2 regions of the Shewanella submarina genome follow, and region 2 is predicted to be linked to the other one. Evidence: predicted binding sites of a transcription regulator. Region 2 holds the regulator's gene; the other holds the start of a gene.

Region 1 (7,919 bases), on a different contig from region 2:
TATTGGAGATAGAGATGGTGCCACCTTTAAGATCTGCCGGTTGCACCCTGCCGCTGCGGGCATCTTTGGTCAAACGGGTAATCTCCGCCGCAACATCCAAAATCGACTTGGCCTGAACATCTTTGATATTGGGCACCAGCAAACCAACCTTGGAGTCCACCGCCATACCTATGTTATGACTGCCCTTATAGGTCAGCTCAGTACAATCGGCATTGACCTGACTGTTAAGCAAAGGGAACTCGTTAAGGGCAAGCGACATGGCTTTCATAAAGAAAGGCATCATGGTCACTTTCAGCTCGTCTGTACCATATTTCTGCTTCATCTGGGCCCGCAGTGCCATCAGCTCTGTTATATCCAGCTCTTCACAATAGGTAAAGTGAGGAATGGTGGATACAGACTCCTGCATGGCACGGGCCATAACAGCCTTAACCCCTTTGATAGGCTCTACCCTGTCAGCAGAAGATGTTGCTGTACTGGCCACAGGCGCTGTAGCTTCTGCCTTGACGGCTGCAGGCTTATCGCCGCTCAGATATCGCTGCACGTCCTCTTTGTAGACACGGCCATTTTTACCTGAGCCAGGAACCAGGCTTAAATCCAGGTCATGGGAACGCGCAAGACGTCTTACCGCAGGACTTGCCAGAGCCTTGCCTGGACGGCGACTTGGCGCAATGTCGCTGGGGGCTGTAGCCGCATTACCGGCTTCTGCAGCTTCAGGGGTGACTGCAGCACTGGCGCTGTCCACGGCAACCTCGATGGCGAACAGAGGTTCATGAACTTTTGCCAACTGTCCCTTGCGATAATACAGCTTGGCAATCTTGCCCGCTTTGATTGCCGGGATCTGAACCAGGGCCTTATCTGTCATCACATCTGCGATAGCCTGATCTTCCAGTACATGATCGCCTTCATTGACCAGCCACTCGACCAGCTCACACTCGACAATACCTTCACCGATATCCGGCAGCAGGAAGTCTTCCACCACAAAAGATGCGGTACTGGAAGCCACAGGCTTTTCCTGAGCTGCAGGCTCGGGTGTCGCTTCAACCACCTCTTCACCCTCACCGTCAATCTCAATGCTGTAAAGCGGCGCATGAACCTTGGCAATCTCTCCCTTGGCATAATGCAGCTTGGTGATTTTGCCATTATAAGGGGCGGGAATTTGCACCAGGGCCTTATCTGTCATCACATCAGCGATAGGCTGATCTTCAGTCACGACATCGCCTTCGTTCACCAGCCATTCGACCAGTTCACACTCAACGACACCTTCGCCGATATCCGGCAAAATAAAATCCTTAATCATTGCCGGGGCTCCTAGTAGTTCATTGTGGCCTTGATGGCTTCAAAGGTCTTAAGCGCATCTGGCATATATTCTTTTTCATGGCACAGCGGATAAGGGGTATCCAAGCCACATACGCGGGCAATAGGCGCTTCCAGATAAAGGAAGCACTCCTGCTGTATGGTGGCGGCGATTTCACCGGCGAAACCACCGGTCAAAGGCGCCTCATGGTTAACCAGCAGGCGACCGGTTTTACGTACCGATTCAGCCACAGTGTCAACATCCCATGGTGCCAGACTGCGAAGATCAATCACTTCACAGGAGATATTTTCCTTGGCAGCCATTTCAGCAGCTTGTTCAAGGATCTCCATTTGAGCGCCCCAGCCCAGCAGAGTGATATCACTGCCCTGAGCCACAACCTCGGCCTTACCCAGTTCAATCTCATAATCACCCTCAGGGACTTCGCCCACTGATGCACGATAGAGACGTTTGGGTTCGAAGAACACCACAGGGTTTTTATCTCGGATAGAGGCCAACAGCAGACCTTTGGCCTGGTGAGGATTGCGTGGAACCACCACTTTCAGTCCAGGTGTACCGGTAAAGTAAGCTTCGGGAGATTGAGAGTGGTAGTGTCCACCCGCAATACCACCGCCATAGGGGGTACGGAAGGTTAATCCACCGACGTCAAACTCATTACCACTGCGGTATCTGAACTTTGCTGATTCATTCACAATCTGGTCGAAAGCCGGGAAGATATAGTCAGCAAACTGTATTTCAGCCACTGGCGTCATACCATTGGAAGCCAGACCATTGGCAAATCCGGCGATCCCCTGCTCGGTCAGAGGCGTGTTAAAACATCTTTCTCTTCCAAACTTGTCCTGCAGACCTGACGTCGCGCGGAATACTCCACCAAAGTGACCAACGTCTTCACCGAATACCAGCATGCGCTCATCGGTTTCCATGGCAATGGTCAGGGCCTCGTTAATGGCCTGCAACATATTCATCTTTGGCATAACTCAGTCTCTCCCTGACGTCTTTGGATAGGCTTTTGGATACTTCTTAATATGTGCCTTTAATTCAGCCAATTGCTGTTTCAGCGCAGGCGTTGGTGTATCCAATACATCTTCAATCAACTCATCCAGCGACGGACAAGGGATCTTTTCTGAGACTTTTACCTGATCCAGGACTTCCTGACGGTACTTTTCATAAAGAGCGGCATCATCTGCCTCTTTCAGCCACCCTTTATTGATCAGCCATAGCTTGAACCTTTGAACCGGGTCATGTTCACGCCATTTGGCTTCTTCCTCTTTAGAGCGATATCCGGATGGATCGTCTGAAGAGGAGTGAGCGCCAAGACGGTAGGTCATAGCTTCAATCAGTACCGGCGCCTTATGCTCAAGTGCGTATGCCCTGGCCTGCTGAGTGGCGGCCAATACCGCCAGCATATCGTTACCGTCGATGCGAATCGTATGCATGCCGTAACCCACACCACGGCTGGCGATACCGTCACCGGCAAACTGCTCTTCTGTTGGAGTGGAAATGGCGTAACCATTATTGCGACAGAAAAATATAACCGGGGCTTTGTGCACTGCGGCCATGTTCAGGCCGGCATGGAAATCACCTTCCGAGGCGGCACCTTCACCGAAATAGCAGATTGCGACATTACGCTTACCCTGCATTTTCAGGCTGTAACCAACACCTGTTGCCTGTGGGATCTGGGTGGCCAGAGGAGAAGAGATAGTTTGGTAGTGAAGGTCAGCGCAGCCATAGTGAATGGGCATCTGTCTGCCTTTACCCAGATCCAGCGCGTTGCTGAACATCTGGTTCATAAATTGCTCAGTGGTGAAACCACGATAACGCAGCGCTGCATGCTCCCGGTATTGAGCCAGGATAACGTCTTCCTGGTCCAGACCAGCGGCACTGCCTATCACTGCCGCCTCTTCACCGGTACAGGTCATATAAAAACTGATACGGCCCTGACGTTGGGCACCCAACATACGCTCATCCAGCACACGGGTGAACACACAGGTATCATAAATTTTCAAAGCTAACTGCTGATCGATAGTTGGCTCTATAGCGCCTTCGTAGGTCGTTCCATCGGCCTGCAGTATCTTAAGAATGGGAATTGACAGCGCATTGCCTTCAATAAAGTTGACACGATGCACCAGAGTCTGACGCTCGTCTTTTTGTGTTGCGTTGCTCATATTTTGCTCTTTATTATCCAGAGCAGGCGGGAAATCTCCCCTTCCCGACACTGCTCGCTGTGATTTCGATACGCAATCAGAACATTACGTTAACGTAAGCTAGCCAGCAACTTTTACACTTGGGCAATGCAGATCCTGCCCCTGCATGGCTTGTATAAATTGCTTTACATTACGTCGGGCTCATCCACCTGTACCAGACACAGCAGGGTTCGCTGGCCGATCGGCACTTTGGCATTAGGAAAAACAATAGCTTCCCTGCTCTCTTCAACAACAACATCCTGGCCGCCATCCCGCGCCAACACCACACCTTTACTGAAGCTGGTGAAGTTTTCCACGTCATTGGCGAAGGTAAACTCAAAGTCTTCAGTTTCCTTAACGATGGAACGACTGACCCGGTACAGATGCAGTCGCTTAGGGTTATAGGCCGGCATCTCAAGGGGCTTGCCGGTGATCAGGTCTGTGAGCATTTGGTCCATGGCGATAAAGCGGGTCATATCGTTTTGTCCCATAGGGAACACTTTACCCAGCTCGATGGTGAAAGCGTCAGCACCATAGCCGTTGGCAGAAAAGTAGCTGAAAGTCGTGGTGGGCTCGTGGTGGAACAAGACGCAGTTTACACCCGCCGCATCGAGGAATCGTAACTGCTCGGCACTGTAAGGGCGACCATGGCGGTATGGGTAGATAGCAAACTTCTCATACTTGGCACCACGGATAGCGGTATGAAGGTCATAGTGAATTCTCTGTCTTGGCTCTGGCTCACCGGAAGGTTCGGCGCTGAAGAAGCCGTCTACCGCCTGCTCCAGTCTTTTGGCTCTGTGGCGCTCTGGGTTTGTCAGGCCTTCGCCCCGGGAATGCTCTCCACTGAACAGACGATTAAGGTTCTCATCAACGATACGGGTGCCGTTGAACATGGCATGAGGATTTCCAAACAGGAACATGACTCTGTGGCTGGTACGTATCTCCTGGTTCAGCAATCGTTTAATCAGGCCGTTACAAAGCTCAATAGGAGCTGTCTCATTACCGTGTACACCGGAAGAGAGCACAATATCTTTATTTCCCGGATTCAGTGGTTCAAAAACCAGAATCCCTGTGTCCTGTATTTCGACTCGGGTATGGTCACCAAGCACCATGGATTCTGGTTTTGCCAGTCCATCGGGATGTGCCAGGGTCAGAGCCAGAAAATCCTTTGAAGTCATCAGGGTTTTTAGCATTAATAGCTCCTTGTTATTTTTGTGTTTCCCTGTATCGCAAAATTTAATTTGCCGATTACCAGTGATTGCAGGCAATCATAACACAGATTTTTCATCATCAAGTCAGAGCCTTAGCAATTGACACAATCTATTCAAACAAAAACTTCATTCCAGCCCCTTGCAACCCAATCAAGTTTGAAACAACATAAGACGTATGGACGGCTAAACGTCTTTACGTTTATTTTATGGAGAGCAAATATGGCACAGGCAACTTTTGGCGCAGGCTGTTTCTGGGGCGTTGAACATTTCTTTCGTCAGATTGAAGGCGTGACAGACGTGACCTGTGGCTATATGGGCGGCAATGACAAGTACACCGACTATCAAAGTGTAAAGTCAGGGACGACCGGGCATGCGGAGGTTGTTCAGGTAGAGTACGACGAAGAAAGGGTTAGTTTTGAGACACTGCTGACGGTGTTTTGGCAAAATCACAACCCCACTACCCTGAATCAACAAGGTGGGGATATCGGCAGTCAGTATCGCAGCACCATCTTTTTCCACGACAGGATTCAAAAGCAGCAGGCCGAAGCATCAAAACTGGCGTTGATAAAAAGCGAACGTTGGGGTCTTAAGCAGATAGTGACTGAGATAGTCCCTGCCGTCAGGTTTCATGAAGCGGAAGCCTACCATCAGAATTACCTGGCCAAAAACGAACTGCCCAGCTGTCATATCTTTTATGGTTAACTCCTTACATCAATCATATCGCCATAAAAAAGCCCGCAGATATGCGGGCTTTTTCTGGTTAACCAGTCAATCCAGATTCGGGCACAGGCAACTAAACTAACCCTGGCATCTTATCGTTTCAGCGCAGCATCCAGCATGGCTTTGGCATCTGCCAGCAACTGCTTTAAATGGGCTTCGCTGACAAAGCTCTCTGCATACAACTTGAACAGCGCTTCAGTACCCGATGGCCTGGCGGCAAACCAGCCATTGTCGGTGACTACCTTTAAACCGCCAATAGCAGCGCCATTACCCGGGGCATGACTGAGTACAGCAGTGATCTTATCACCGGCCAACTCAGTGGCATCCAGTGAGTCAGCATTAAGAGCGGAAAACTTCGCTTTTTTGGCAGCGCTGATAGGACTGTCAATTCGGGTATAAAAACTGGTACCGAATTGTTCGGTCAGTCTCTGATAATGCTCCGCAGGGTTTTTACCTGTCACAGCCAGGATCTCTGCAGCCAACAAACACAGAATGAAACCGTCTTTATCAGTACACCAGGTTTGACCATCCAGTTGCAGAAATGCGGCGCCGGCGCTCTCTTCACCACCAAAGGCAATTGACTGATCTGCCAGACCATCGACAAACCACTTAAAGCCAACCGGGACTTCCATCAGAGTTTTGCCGTGGGATGCACAAATACGATCTATCATGGCGCTGGACACCAGCGTCTTACCAATCGCTTTGTCCGCTGCCCATTGCGGTCTGTGGGTAACCAGATAATCGATAGCCACCGCGAGGAAATGGTTGGGGTTCATCAAGCCCCCCTTCACATCGCCTCGTGCAGGACAAACGATGCCATGACGATCAAAGTCAGGATCATTCCCCAGGCAGAGATCAAATTTGTCGGCATGGGCCAACAGTCCTGCCATGGCAAAGGGTGATGAGCAATCCATGCGGATCTTGCCATCCTTATCCAGCGTCATAAAACCAAACGCCGGGTCCACCTTGTCATTCAGTACAGTGATATTAAGACCATAGCGCTGGGCAATTTTATCCCAGTAATAGATACCTGATCCGCCGAGTGGATCGACACCAATTTTGATACCCGCATCAGCGATAGCTTTCATATCGATCACCTTTTCCAGGGCATCGATATAGGGAGCATACAGGTCGACATGTTTAACATAACCTGTGGTTAACGCCACCTCTATGTTGGCACGTTTTACACCTTCAAGTTGAGCTTCAAGGTATTCATTGGCACGCTGCTCAACCCAGGAGGTAATCTCACCTTCAGCCGGTCCACCGTGAGGTGGGTTGTACTTAATACCGCCGTCCCGTGGAGGGTTATGGGAGGGAGTAATAATCAAGCCATCCAGCAGGCCTTTGTCAGAGCTGTGCTTACCCCGGTTGGCGGCCACCAGATACTGGCTGACCACAGGGGTAGGCACATAAGCATCGTCCAACTGAGCAATCACAGTCACCTGATTGGCAACCAATACTTCGATAGCCGTAATATAAGCCGCCTGAGACAGAGCGTGGGTATCCATGCCCAACACCAAACCACCGTCTATTCCTTTCAATTTGCGGTAATCCACCACGGCCTGAGTAATGGCCATAATGTGCGACTCATTGAAGCTTGAGTCTGCTGCGCAGCCTCTGTGACCGGATGTGCCGAAGGTCACCCTTTGGGCCGCCTTGGTCATGTCCGGAACCAGACGGAAATATTGACTGATCAGCTTGGGAATATTGGTTAAATCGGATTGCAGCGCAGGCTTACCCGCCCTCTTATGACTGGCCAAACTTTGACTCCACTATTAACTAAACACGTTCTGCCAGCTTGCTGGCCTGGATTTCAGATGCACCAAACTGCTCTAGTACTTCACTGAGAATATTGCGCTTTTTGGCAGTATTGTTGTTGGTGGTTACCCAGTAGCCACTGTTGCCGATCTCTTTTGGATTGGCTGATTTGCTGGCATTAAGCAGCGCGTCTTTGGACGTTGCAAAATAGAGACGATCACGCCCCTGAACCTGCAACACTTTATCGAAACCGTTACCGGATGACAGGTAAAGAGTTTCCAGAATAAACAGAAAACGGCCTACAGCACCCTTTTGAGCTTCCAATTGAGCTTCATTAACCAGCTCATCAAAGGCGATAACGGTATTGGTGTTAACCTGGGCAGTTTCTGCGACTTCGTGGCTCGCTTTCACTTCCTGGACTTCTTCAACTTCCTTGCCTGGATGACTGATATCTTCAGGCACTTCCAATGGTGCCTGTTCAACAGTCAATCCCAATAAACGACGCAGAATATCCGAGGCACTCTCGCCAATACGTTCAGTTTTGCTGGCAATGTAGCGATACAGCTCCTCATCAACCTCGATATATTTCATGAGCAGTTTTCCTATTGATAACTCTTGTCACCTGTTCCACAACGGTTGGCGGAACAATTAAAGGCGATCAGTGTATGTCAGATTTAACAGATTGATAAGCGCCATGATAATGAAAAATCGTTGGATTCTGCTCTACCGGCCAGT
Region 2 (7,919 bases):
GGAAGCCAATTGCCCGGTCGCCCTATCAGAGATGGATACTGCATTAAGTCGTTGTGAGGCCACACTCAATGAGCTGCGGGAAGCGACCCGCTCAATTCGTGAGGGGCATGTGACTCAGGCTTCAGCGGGAACTCTGGCCCACCAACTGAGACAGAAAATTCTGCTGTTGATGCCTACGACCCAGCTTGATTGGCAGGTGGCTTTGTCAGCAGATGACGCCAGCGCTAAAGTGCTGATGGATATGAATCTGGTTCCGGCTTTGATGGCGCTGGTGGAGAACGCCTCAGCATCGACTTTGGAGTCCAGAGGCGATGCCAAAGTCAGTGTGACCTTTGAAAGGCATGAGCAGGAACTGTTGGTCCGGGTCAGGGATTATGGTGGTGGCATCGACAGTGAGCTGATGTCACAACTGGGTTCAAGTTTAATCTCCAGCCCCAAAGGGATGGGTATGGCGCTGTTGCTCAGTCATGCCAGCTTTGAGCGTCTTGGGGCATGTTTGACCCTGAGCAACCATCCAGAGGGTGGAAGCGTCGCAGAGGTTCGGCTGCCTCTGATAGCGGAGGCGGCATGAAGCGGATTTTGATTGTTGAAGATGATCATGCGCTGGCCGGAGTATTGTGCCGCCGCCTGAGTAAGCATGGCTTTGACTGCCATCATGTGGACAATCCCAGCGACGCTTTGTTGCAGGCCCGCAAGTTGCTGCCGAGCCATATTTTGCTGGATATGAAGCTTGAGTTCAGTAATGGTCTGAGCCTGATTTCGCCTCTGCGACACTTGCTGCCTAAAGTGACCATGGTTCTGCTGACAGGTTATGCCAGTATTGCTACCGCGGTAGAAGCAATACGGGCGGGGGCCGATAACTACCTTGCCAAGCCGGTGGATACTCAGACTTTGTTGTCGGCGCTGCTGCCGGATGAGTTTGAGCTAACTCAGGAAACGGTGGAGGAGGACGCTCCGCTGAATCCAAAACGACTGGAATGGGAGCACCTGCAACAGGTGCTGCAGGCCAATCAGGGCAATGTGTCGGCGACCGCCAGACAATTGGGTATGCACAGGCGAACACTGCAGCGGAAACTGATGAAAAAGCCTGTGACTGATTGATGCTTAAAAATACAGTCCCGCCAAAGGAATCAGGCTAAGCTTTAAATTCAAGACTCGGTGCACAGGACAAAAGGAGGTGGAGCTTGCGCAACAAGTTACTGTATTTACCCGCTGCTCTGCTGTCAGTCCCACTGTCCGCAGAGCCTGATATCAGCACCTCGCCAGACTTCATCGCCGACGGCGAGAGTATCGATATCAGCCGTGCTCCGGCCGAGTCCAGTGTTGAAACTCTGGAGACAGAGGTGACTCAGATTGCCCAGCCTCTGCCCGCAGAGCTGGACTTTCAGCTATTCTCCAGCAGTTACCGTCATCTGATAGGTAATCAACCCTCAATCTCCTCTCTGGGCGATAAGTTCGGAGGTATTGGCGTATTCCCGGTTGCCAGCTCCTTTGATATGAGTGAGCTGAGCATGTCTATGGGGCTTTGGTCACTGCAGGGGGAAAACCCACTGAGTCTGGATGTGACCTCCAACTATTGGCAGCGTAATTTGCCACTCACTCCCGCAGGGATGGGCTGGGACGGTCAGACAGAGTCGGGTGCTGGTATGGGCCTGGGTATGACAGTCAGGCCGCTTGATGCTTTCGCACTGGAGATCAGCGGCCACAACCTGGTGGGGATTTTGCCTGATTCTCACTGGAGCAATGGTATTACTCAGGAGTGGCGCTGGCGCGGCAGTCGCTACTGGCAGTTAAGTGGTGAATTGGTGCCTGTGAATGGCTGGTCCTTGAGCCTGGGGTACCGTCAGGACACGGCCAATAAAGAGAACCAGTTTTTGTTGGGAACCGGATTTGAGCTGAGTGACAGAGTGCTGCTTGATTTTACCGGGACCATGACCCAGGAGCAGGCACTGGAAGCTATCTTCCGGACTTCAGTCAGTTTTTAAACTCTTTATGCTCAGATACGACAACACCCGGACATACCGGGTGTGTTGCAAGTAATGCTTTTGGCACTCACTTGAGGAGTTGGCTTATTCCAGCTCTTCCCACTCAATGCCCATTTCAGTCATGAGCTTTTTGGCGTCAGAAGGGATGCTGTCGGGTCTGTCTTTGGACAGATCTTCATCATGCGGCAGCGGCTGGCCAGTGTATGCGTGCAGGAAAGCTTCACACAAAAGTTCACTGTTGGTCGCATGACGCAGGTTGTTCACCTGGCGGCGGGTGCGCTCATCAGTCAATATTTTCAGCACTGACAGGGGAATGGATACAGTGATCTTTTTCACCTGTTCATTCTTCTTGCCGTGCTCAGCATAGGGGCTGATATAGTCGCCGTTCCACTCAGTCATTGACTCACCTGTTGATTCTGTAATTCGCTGCTGATTTTAAACACTTACTTTTTACAGTCAAATTATTGCGGTGAAAACGGGATGAATGCAAATAGAATTCTTTATGTTTGGACGTCTAAATGGCTTTATGGCTGTTGACCATAAAGTAATAAATAGGGTAATTTAGACGTCCAGACATCCAGTATGCCAGGTAAACCAGCAGGAGCGAGTGATGACCCAGCGTCGTGTAGCCACAGAAGCAGTCAGGCAAGGAATTGAGAGCGATACCCAATACGGGGCCGTAGTACCTCCCATCTATCTGTCTACCAATTACAGTTTTGATGGCTATACCAATCCCAGAGAGTTCGATTACAGCCGCTCCGGCAACCCTACCCGAAATGTGCTGGGGGAAACGCTGGCGGCATTGGAGCAGGGCAGTACAGGTGTGATTACCAGTACAGGTATGGCGGCTATTACTCTGGTGGTCAACCTGCTTGGTCAGGACGATCTACTGGTGGTTCCCCATGACTGTTACGGTGGCAGTTATCGTCTGTTTACCAACCTGGCCAAAAAAGGTCAGTTTAAACTGCTGGTTGTCGACCAGACAGATGCCGATGCACTGGCGTCTGCCATAGCTCAGAAGCCAGCCCTTATCTGGCTGGAAACCCCATCCAACCCATTGCTGCGCGTTGTGGATGTTAAAGCCATATGCGAGCAGGCCAGAGCGGTTGGCGCCAAAGTCGCCGTTGATAACACCTTCCTTTCTCCGGTATTGCAGCAGCCCCTGACTCTGGGCGCTGATATAGTGATTCACTCCACCACCAAATATATCAATGGCCACAGCGATGTCGTGGGTGGCGCAGTTGTGGCCAAAGACCCACAACTGGGCGAAGACTTGGTATGGTGGGCCAATACACTGGGGTTAACCGGTGGCGCGATGGATGCCTATTTAACGCTGCGCGGGGTGAGAACCCTGGCGGTGCGGATTAAAGAACATCAGCGCAATGCCCAGCTGATAGTTGATGCCCTGTGTGCCAGTGATGTGGTGGCCAGGGTGTATTACCCCGGACTGACTGATCACCCGGGTCATGAGATTGCCAAAGCTCAGCAGCAAGGGTTTGGTGCCATGGTGAGTTTTGAACTCAAGGGCGGCGCCGGAGAAGTGGAAGCCTTTCTGAATCAGCTTAAGCTGTTCTCTTTGGCTGAAAGCCTTGGCGGTGTAGAGAGCCTGGTAGCTGTGCCTGCTACCATGACCCACAGAGCCATGGAGCCGGAGGCGAGACTGGAAGCGGGCGTGAAAGATACCTTGATCCGCCTGTCGGTGGGCATAGAAGATGGTGAAGACCTGCTGGCGGATATTCAGGCAGGTTTGGCAGCAGTCGCAGCAGGGAGATAATCGATGGCACCCAGTCACTTACATAAATTTGGTGGTTCAAGTCTGGCAGATGCGGATTGCTATCGTCGCGTTGCCCATATTCTGCTGACCCATGGCCACAGCGATGATCTCGTAGTGGTATCAGCGGCCGGTAAAACCACTAACTTCCTCTACAAGCTACTGGAGCTGACAGACAGTAATCAGTTATGGCAAGAGGAATTGCAGGTGCTGATCAGCTATCAGCAAAACCTGATTGAACAACTCTTGTCCAGTGATACTGCCAGAGATCTGAGAGAGCGACTCTCCACAGATAAGGCACAGCTTATCAGCCTGCTTGGGCTTGAGGTGCGTAATACCTATGAAGTTAATCAACTGGTCAGCTTTGGCGAGCGCTGGTCAGCCCGTTTGCTGGCGGCTTTGCTGAGAGAGCAGGGTGTCGCTGCCAGTCATGTGGATGCCACCAGTTTGTTGGTCGCCGATGAAGGCGCTGTACCGCAGATCCGCAAAGAGGAATCCCGCAGCCGTATTCAGGCTTGTCTTGTCAATCACGCCAATGAGCGCCTGGTGATCACAGGTTTTATCTGTGCCAATGAAGTGGGTGATACCTTGCTGCTGGGACGCAATGGTTCTGACTTCAGTGCGACTTTAATTGCTGCGCTGGCGGGCATTGAACGCTGTACCATCTGGACCGATGTTGAAGGGGTGTTTAACGCCGACCCCAATAAGATTAATGATGCCACTTTGCTTTCCAGCCTGTCACTGGAAGAGGCTGACAGGCTGGCACGTCTGGGCTCGCCTGTACTGCACAGCCGCACTCTGCAGCCTTTGTTTGATGCCGATGTCAGTCTGGCGGTGCGCTCCAGTTATGCCTCTCACACCGACTTTACCCTGATAGCGCCTCAGTCCTCATCGGCCAGTGCGCCAGTGGTTACCAATCTGCCCCAGGTCGTGCTTATCTCCTTAAAACTATCGGGCAGTGCAGATGAATTGCTGAATGAGTTGAGCAACCAGGGCGTAACGCCGCTGGCCAACTGGAAACAGGGACAGGATGCCTTGTCTCTGGCCTACACCCATGAGTTGGCTGAGCAGGCCATGAGCCTGTTGACCGGTTTGTCTGACAGCTTTGCGGTTCAGCAGGTCAAAGTGTCTGAAGATTACGGGCTGGTGGCCCTGGTGAGCAGTGGTGCCAACCTTTATCGTCGCAGCTTTGCCCGTCTGCTTTCCAGAGGCACTTTGCCTGTTTATCAGGACAGACTGAGTCTGGTTACCCTGGTGCCCAGAAAAGCGGTAAATCTGTTGACCCAGAAAGTCCATCGTCGCTGCGCCGGGCCACGCAAACGTATCGGAGTGGTGTTACTGGGAACCGGCAATATTGGTCAGGCCTGGGTTGATCTGTTCCGCCGTTCGGTAAAACAGTTGAACAGTGAGTTGGAAGCCAGTGTTGAACTGCTGGGGCTGTTGAGTTCACGTAAGGCGCTGATCTCTGATGAAGGCATAGATGTCGATAACTGGCAGCAGGCGTTTGAGCAAAACGCGCAGCCCTGGGGATATCCGGCGTTATTTGAGCAGCTTGGAGCGCTTAAGTGCGATGAGCTGGTGGCGTTGGACATCAGTGCCAGTGCGGGGCTGACTCTGCATTATCCAGAGTTTTTTGCCCGTGGTATCCATATGGTCAGCGCTAATAAGCTGGCTGGTTCAGGACCATTGGCTTTCTATCGTGACCTTAAGCGTCAGTTGGGATTCCGTCGTCTGTTCTGGCGCTACAACGCCAGCTGTGGTGCGGGGCTACCGGTACAGCATGCACTGAATGATCTGCATAACAGTGGCGACAGAGTAGAGGCTATTGGCGGTATCTTCTCCGGAACCCTGTGCTGGCTGTTTGAGCAATACGATGGCAGTAAACCGTTTGGTGAGCTGGTGCTGGAAGCCAAAGGCCTGGGTATTACCGAGCCGGATCCAAGGGATGATCTTTCAGGTCGGGATATGCAGCGTAAACTGCTTATTCTGGCCCGGGAGATTGGCCTTGAACTGGAACTGGAGGATATCGAGCTGGACTCTCTGGTGCCGGACAATCTGGCGCAGGTGTCTCTGGATGAGTTCCTGGGTCGTATTGATGAGCTGGATCAGCCTCTGGCGGAAGCACTGGACGAGGCCAAAGCTGAAGGTAAGGTCATCCGTTACGTGGCTCAGCTGGATCAGCAGGATGGCAAACTCAAGGCCAGGGTCGCACTGGAGCTGGTGGCTACCGACCATCCTTATGCCAACCTGACGCCGGGGGACAATGTATTTGTGATCCGTTCAGCTTTCTACCAGAACAACCCTTTGATCATCCGTGGTCCCGGTGCAGGACGCGAAGTGACAGCCGCTGCCGTGCAGTCAGATCTGGCTCATATCTGCCGGGATCTGCTGCAGGAGCAGTAATCTGCTCAGGGAATTTCATTAAAGAGTGCTTCGGCACTCTTTTTTGTTGCCTGTTCACTGGCACAGTGTGAGCAAAATTGAAGAGGTATGTGAGCAGTTTTAACTTGACTTCAAATTCACTTGTTCTAGTATGTGGACATTTAGACGTCTAAACACCTAAACGTCTGGTCGTAATCAGAGGGACAGAGGACAGTTACATGGCATTTCATCACGCACAATTCTCGCAGTCGTTGAACCAGAGCTTGGCGGAGCTCAATGGTGGCATCAACGTGTCTTTTGAGTTCTTTCCTCCTTCGACTCCGGAAATGGAAAAGCTGCTGTGGAGCTCTATTCGTCGTCTGGAGCCTCTGAATCCCAAGTTTGTGTCGGTAACCTATGGTGCCAATTCCGGTGTCCGTGACAGAACCCATAGCGTGATTGACCGCATTCAGAATGAAACCAACCTGGTGGCTGCACCGCATCTGACGCTGGTGGATGCCGAAGAGGCTGAACTGCGGGATCTGGCCAAGCAGTACTGGGAAAATGGCGTGCGCAGTATTGTCGCGCTGCGTGGTGACTTGCCTGACGGTTCACTCAAGCCAACCCGGTTTGCGGCTGATCTGGTCGGTTTGCTGAAATCTGTAGCCGATTTCGATATCTCGGTGGCGGCTTATCCTGAGGTGCACCCTGAGGCTGCCAATGCTCAGGCGGATCTGATTAACCTCAAGCGCAAGATAGATGCCGGCGCCAACCGTGCCATCACTCAGTTCTTTTTCGATGTGGAGTCCTACCTGAGATTCCGTGACCGCTGTGTCGCGGCAGGCATTGATGTGGAGATAGTGCCTGGCATTCTGCCCGTGACCAACTTTACCCAGCTTAAGCGCTTCGCGGGCATGACCAATGTGTCTCTGCCGTCCTGGTTGCACAAGCAGTTTGATGGCCTGGAGGATGATCCTTCTACCCGTCAGTTGGTGGGCGCCAATGTGGCCATTGATATGGTGAAAGTACTGTCCCGTGAAGGGGTGAAGGATTTCCACTTCTATACCCTTAACCGGGCTGAGCTGACCTATGCCATTTGTCATACTCTGGGCGTTCGCCCACAGGTGGCATCGGCGTCATAGTCGCCGGTAACGGCAAAACCTTGTCTCGCTCAACCCAATGAAAAACCGGCAAATGCCGGTTTTTTTGGTTTTTAAAGCAGAGTCATTTATCGCATAAAGCTATAACAAATTAATCTCTCTTAACTTAAGGCTATAGCTGGGGAAAAGTTCTGGTCACTGACAGTTTTTGTTCGGTAGACTCAGAGACATAGATCACACCGTCAGGTTCCCTCCTATGATGACCGCCGACCGTTTACTGCATAAAGCTTATACAACCAGCAAGACTTGGGGATACGTTACCATTGTTTTGGGCATATTGGCCCTGGCTCTGCCTTTGGCCATGGGGCTGGCTGTCGCGGCGCTGTTTGCCATCGCGTTGGTGGCCGTTGGGGTCGTCCAGCTGCTGGCTGCCTGGCCCGGTGAGGGCAGGGGCTTGAGCTTCAGATTGGTGTGGGCGGTACTGACTCTGGTTGCCGGTCTGTATATGTTGATTAATCCCGGCGTGAGCCTGGCAACATTGACCTTGTTCCTCGGCAGTTATTTTCTGGTGGATGGCATTGCCAACATACTGGCTGCTTTCCAGCTCAAGCCAAGACATGGTTGGGGATATGTGGCCATGGGAGGCCTGTCTTCATTGATATTGGCACTGATTATTCTGGTGCGGTGGCCTGTATCGTCAGA

What was found. The regulator MetJ, encoded in region 2, represses methionine synthesis genes. The targets are predictions, from matches to a motif close to TAGACGTCTAGACGTCTA.
Region 1: msrA (peptide-methionine (S)-S-oxide reductase MsrA) is a predicted target of MetJ. The motif match lies at 4,883-4,900, and genes of this name have one in related genera.

The regions. Positions count from the first base shown of each region.
Region 1 is NZ_JBHRTD010000017.1:542,146-550,064, forward strand. Features, by position in the region: gene ACFOE0_RS16330 (dihydrolipoyllysine-residue acetyltransferase) at 1-1,297, opposite strand, end outside; gene ACFOE0_RS16335 (alpha-ketoacid dehydrogenase subunit beta) at 1,309-2,286, opposite strand; gene ACFOE0_RS16340 (thiamine pyrophosphate-dependent dehydrogenase E1 component subunit alpha) at 2,290-3,477, opposite strand; gene astE (succinylglutamate desuccinylase) at 3,642-4,688, opposite strand; gene msrA (peptide-methionine (S)-S-oxide reductase MsrA) at 4,926-5,408, shown strand; gene pgm (phosphoglucomutase (alpha-D-glucose-1,6-bisphosphate-dependent)) at 5,519-7,186, opposite strand; gene seqA (replication initiation negative regulator SeqA) at 7,206-7,775, opposite strand.
Region 2 is NZ_JBHRTD010000018.1:193,805-201,723, forward strand. Features, by position in the region: gene ACFOE0_RS17965 (sensor histidine kinase) at 1-571, shown strand, start outside; gene ACFOE0_RS17970 (response regulator transcription factor) at 568-1,101, shown strand; gene ACFOE0_RS17975 (hypothetical protein) at 1,185-1,985, shown strand; gene metJ (met regulon transcriptional regulator MetJ) at 2,070-2,384, opposite strand; gene metB (cystathionine gamma-synthase) at 2,596-3,759, shown strand; gene ACFOE0_RS17990 (bifunctional aspartate kinase/homoserine dehydrogenase II) at 3,763-6,159, shown strand; gene metF (methylenetetrahydrofolate reductase) at 6,357-7,259, shown strand; gene ACFOE0_RS18000 (HdeD family acid-resistance protein) at 7,474-7,919, shown strand, end outside.